One region of the Priestia sp. SB1 genome, then DNA from elsewhere that is predicted to be linked to it. Evidence: riboswitches for the same ligand, from Rfam matches in the RefSeq annotation. Region 1 holds a riboswitch; the other holds the start of a gene.
What was found. Region 1 has a riboswitch for glycine ahead of WKH56_RS30645 (amino acid permease). Riboswitches for the same ligand answer to the same signal wherever they lie in the genome.
Positions count from the first base shown of each region.

Region 2: linked by a shared signal. The riboswitch ahead of gcvT (glycine cleavage system aminomethyltransferase GcvT) and the one ahead of WKH56_RS30645 (amino acid permease) in region 1 are both predicted to bind glycine.

Region 1 covers NZ_JBBJSS010000011.1:24,883-27,290, reverse strand. Annotated here, with positions in the region: gene rlmD (23S rRNA (uracil(1939)-C(5))-methyltransferase RlmD) at 1-721, shown strand, start outside; glycine riboswitch at 974-1,054, shown strand; gene WKH56_RS30645 (amino acid permease) at 1,214-2,408, shown strand, end outside.
Region 2 covers NZ_JBBJSS010000001.1:611,038-613,445, forward strand. Annotated here, with positions in the region: gene gcvPA (aminomethyl-transferring glycine dehydrogenase subunit GcvPA) at 1-9, opposite strand, end outside; gene gcvT (glycine cleavage system aminomethyltransferase GcvT) at 30-1,130, opposite strand; glycine riboswitch at 1,343-1,435, opposite strand; gene WKH56_RS03130 (DEAD/DEAH box helicase) at 1,616-2,408, shown strand, end outside.

The sequences.
Region 1 (2,408 bases):
GATTACAGCTAAAAAAGAAATTCCGAAAAAAGAGCTGCTGATGAAAGAAATTCAGCGCCGCCTGCCGGAAGTGAAATCACTCGTACAAAACGTAAACGGTCAAAAAACATCGCTTATTTTTGGAGACGAAACGTTTACACTTGCTGGAAAGTCGGTGATTCAAGAAACGTTAGGTGATATCTCATTCGAACTTTCAGCGCGTGCATTTTTCCAGCTGAATCCTCTCCAAACGGTGAAGCTATATGAAGAAGTAAAAAAAGCAGCTGCGCTAACAGGCAGTGAAAAAATCGTAGATGCTTACTGCGGAGTAGGGACAATTGGCTTATGGCTTGCTAAAGATGTCAAAGAAATTCGCGGAATGGACACGATTGAAGAATCCATTGTAGACGCGCGAAAAAATGCCAAAGATCATGGATTTGAACATGCCACGTATGTAACAGGTCCGGCTGAAAAATGGATGCCGCAGTGGGTAAAAGAAGGCTGGAAGCCAGACGTTATCGTCGTTGACCCGCCGCGAACAGGCTGTGATGACAAGCTTCTAAAAACAATTTTACAAGTAAAGCCAAAGAAAGTGGTTTACGTATCTTGTAATCCATCCACATTAGCCAAAGATGTGCAGCAGCTGTCGAAGGCTTATAACGTTGATTACATTCAGCCTGTTGATATGTTCCCTCATACAGCGCATGTGGAGAATGTAGTGAGTTTGACGTTAAAGAAATGAATAGAAAAAGAGTAAAAGAGCAGATTTGATTCTGCTCTTTTTTCTTTGTAATAAGGAGGTCTTTATCACAAGTAAAGGAACAAGGTTTTTATGTAGTATCATATTTCAAATAAGGAAAATAAATGAAACTAATTTCTCCTATTGACAAAGCATCCATCTGGTATTAGAATAAACAACTATTCGACAGTCATTATCTTGATTGAAAAATTTAATACGTAGAAAGCTATGATTGCTATGGATCACACTATAGCAGGAGCAGCTTCTGGAGAGATCGCGATAGTTTCGCGACGCCGAAGGGTTCACAATCTCAGGCAAAAGGACAGAAGAGTACCGGATATTTATTTGGCATGTTACTAATTGGTAGCATGTACCATAATATTTGTTATTCTTATGACCAAGAGATTGGAGCGCATCCAATCTCTTTTTTTATTGGGCTTTATTTTGTAGTCCGCACGATCGCATCAAAGGTTTTATTGTTAGGAGGAGTTAGAGTTGGAACAACGAGAATTAAAGAGGGATTTATCCAATCGTCATGTTCAGCTAATCGCGATTGGAGGAACCATTGGGACGGGATTATTTTTAGGTTCTGGTAAAGCCATACAGCTTGCAGGTCCCTCTATCATCTTTGCTTATTTAATTGTGGGTATTTCGCTTTTCTTTGTGATGAGAGCGCTAGGAGAACTACTGCTGTCTAAAGCAGGTTATCAATCGTTAACAGATATTGCTGAAGAGTATCTTGGACCATGGGCTTCATTTGTCACAGGGTGGACGTACTGGTTTTGCTGGATCATGACAGCTATGGCTGATGTGATTGCCGTTGGCGTATATGTGAAATATTGGTTCAATATTCCTCAGTGGATTCCTGCACTTATTTGTGTAATCATTTTATTAGGACTTAACTTATTAACCGTAAAATTATTTGGAGAATTAGAGTTTTGGTTTGCTTTAATAAAGGTTATTACGATTCTTGCGTTAATTGTTATTGGCGTTATTTTACTGGTAATCGGATTTAAAACAGATGCAGGATCCGTTACGGTTCAAAATCTTTGGAGTCATGGAGGACTGTTTCCAAACGGTGTTTCAGGTTTCTTACTTTCATTCCAAATGGTTATTTTCGCATACGTCGGGGTTGAATTGGTAGGGGTATCGGCAGCGGAAACATCAAATCCCCAAAAAAATATTCCATCGGCCATTAATAAAATTCCGCTGCGAATCTTATTTTTCTATGTTGGAGCGCTTATCGTCCTTTTATTTATTAACCCGTGGATGGAATTGAATGCAGCAGAAAGCCCATTTGTTAAAACCTTTAGTTTAGTCGGAATTCCGCTTGCTGCTGGAATTATTAATTTTGTTGTATTAACTTCAGCCGCTTCTGCTTGTAATAGCGGAATGTTTTCAACAAGCCGTATCTTATATAACTTAAGTAAAAATGACCAAGGGCCATCTACGTTTGCAAAACTGAACAAAAACCACGTACCAAGCAACGGATTGTTTGTATCTACGCTGGTTATCTCGGCGGGAGCTTTGTTAAGCAAACTGATACCAGATCAAGCTTTTGGCATCGTAACAACCATCAGCGCTATTTGTTTCATTTGGGTGTGGAGTATCATTTTGATTTGCCATCTAAGATATAAAAAAACACGTCCACAGCTACATGCAGCATCAACATTCAAAGCACCGTTAACAC
Region 2 (2,408 bases), on a different contig from region 1:
ATGTAACATGTTAAATTCCTCCCAAAAGCTTACTTTGAACGTTTATAAAAAGGTGTTGAAACCACTTTTGCTTTTAAGCGTTTTTTCCGAACCTGCACTTCCACTTCTTGACCAAGCTCTGTATACTCTGCTGATAATAGCGCTAAACCGATGTTTTTCTTTAATGTCGGTGACTGTGTACCTGTTGTCACAAATCCAATTTGTTCTTCACCTGCAAATACTTCGTAACCGTGTCTTGGTATACCTTTATCAATCATTTCAATTCCTACCAGCTTACGAGGTGCCCCGCTTTCACGCTGTTCTTTTAACACTTCTTTTCCAATAAAGCTGTCTTTGTTCGTCTTTACTGCAAATCCAATTCGAGCTTCAATGGGCGTAATATCTTTTGAAAGCTCTTGGCCATATAAAGCCAAAGTAGCTTCAAAACGAAGCGTATCGCGAGCGCCTAGTCCGCAAGGCAACACACCTTCCTCACTTCCTGCTTCTAAAATAGCCGTCCACAAGTGAGAGGCGTCAGCTGAAGAACAATAAATTTCAAAACCATCTTCTCCGGTATATCCAGTACGTGAAACGAGAGCATTTACATTCGCTACTTCTACATCATCAGCAAATGTAAATGGCTTTAATGAAGCTAAATTTTCATTCGTTAACGTTTGTAAAACTTTTTCTGCTAAAGGACCTTGTAATGCTAGCTGCGCAGTTTCATCAGATTGATTAACGAGCGTTACATCTCCTTGTTTGTGAGACACAAGCCACTCATAGTCTTTTTGAATATTAGCAGCGTTTACGACCAGCAAATACTCTTGATCTGCTTTTTTGTAAATCAGCAAATCATCTACCGTGCCTCCGTCTTCATAACACATAGCCGTATACTGCGCTTTTCCATCTACAAGGGTAGAAACGTCATTTGTCATCGTATGCTGAAGAAAAGCTAAGCTATCAGCTCCTGTCACAAGAATTTCTCCCATATGAGAGACATCAAAAAGACCTGCCTTTGTACGTACAGCTTCATGCTCTTCTTTAATAGAAGAAAATTGAACGGGAAGAGCCCATCCTCCAAAATCAATTGTTTTGGCACCATATTTTTGATAGATATCATAAAGCGGCGTTTTGTGTAATTCTGTTGTCATATTTATGTCCTCCTCTTTTTCACGTGAAACTTTTCATAACGGGGAGTTTTCAAATAGTGTGGGGATCACTATGTATCCAAACAAAAAAGGACAGAAAACCCCCTACTGTATTTAGTAGGAAGTCTCTGTCCTTTTCACCTGAAAGTTTACCTATAAACGAATAGGTTTGCCTCGTGGGTGGTCTATAAACGCATAGACACTCTCCAGAGCTGCGTCAAACAAGAGTCTTTTTGCCTGAGAGATTCACAATTTTATTGCTTGCTCCTTCGGCGCTACATTCAAGTAGTCTCTCCCCGTGTCGTCATTCGCTTCTATAAAGTTGGTAAAGTTGGGCATACTACTGAAAGATGTATCTATCTTTATTCACACAATCATTTGTAAAGTGCTAATCTATTTTCTTTTTCAAATTTTCTAAATATATTTTTATCCTACCTGATTCTTATCATTTGTTCAATAAAAATTTTTTACAAAGGAGCATTTTTATCATGAAAGTGAAATTAAACATCGATGAAACATGGGAAGCAGCCTTCTCAACTAAATTGGAGCAAGACGGCCCTTGGTCAGCATGGGATTTGTATAAACTTGCCTATGAAATAGAAGACCAAACGCTTATCTCAGAATTTGAAGGACTACAAAGCCCAAAACATCTAGCCGATTTAACGCCGCTTCCTCATCAGCTCGAAGTAGCCAAACAAGTAGTTGAAACAATGAATGGGAAAGCCATTTTAGCAGATGAAGTAGGACTGGGGAAAACTATTGAAGCAGGGTTAATTTTGAAGGAATATATGATTCGCGGACTTGTTAAAAAAGTTCTCATTTTAGTTCCAGCTTCGCTTGTTTCACAGTGGGCCATGGAATTGAATCAAAAATTTTATATTCCCGCAGTCCCTCAAAGGAAATCATATGTGTGGGATCAGTGTGACATCGTTGTGTCTTCAATTGATACAGCAAAACGTTCTCCTCATCGAGAAATTGTGCTAGAACAAGACTACGACCTCATCATTATTGATGAAGCTCATAAACTTAAAAACAACAAAACAAAAAACTATGAATTTGTGCAAAGTCTAAAAAAGAAATTTTGTCTGTTGCTAACCGCAACACCGATTCAAAATCGAATTGAAGAAATTTTCAACTTAGTCTCTCTTTTAAAGCCTGGCCATCTCGGCAATAAAGACTATTTCGAAGAATTATTTTCTGCTAAAAAACGCTCTTTGCAAAACGATGAGCACTTAAAAGAGCTTGTTAACAAAGTTATGATTCGAAATCGCCGCCATGATA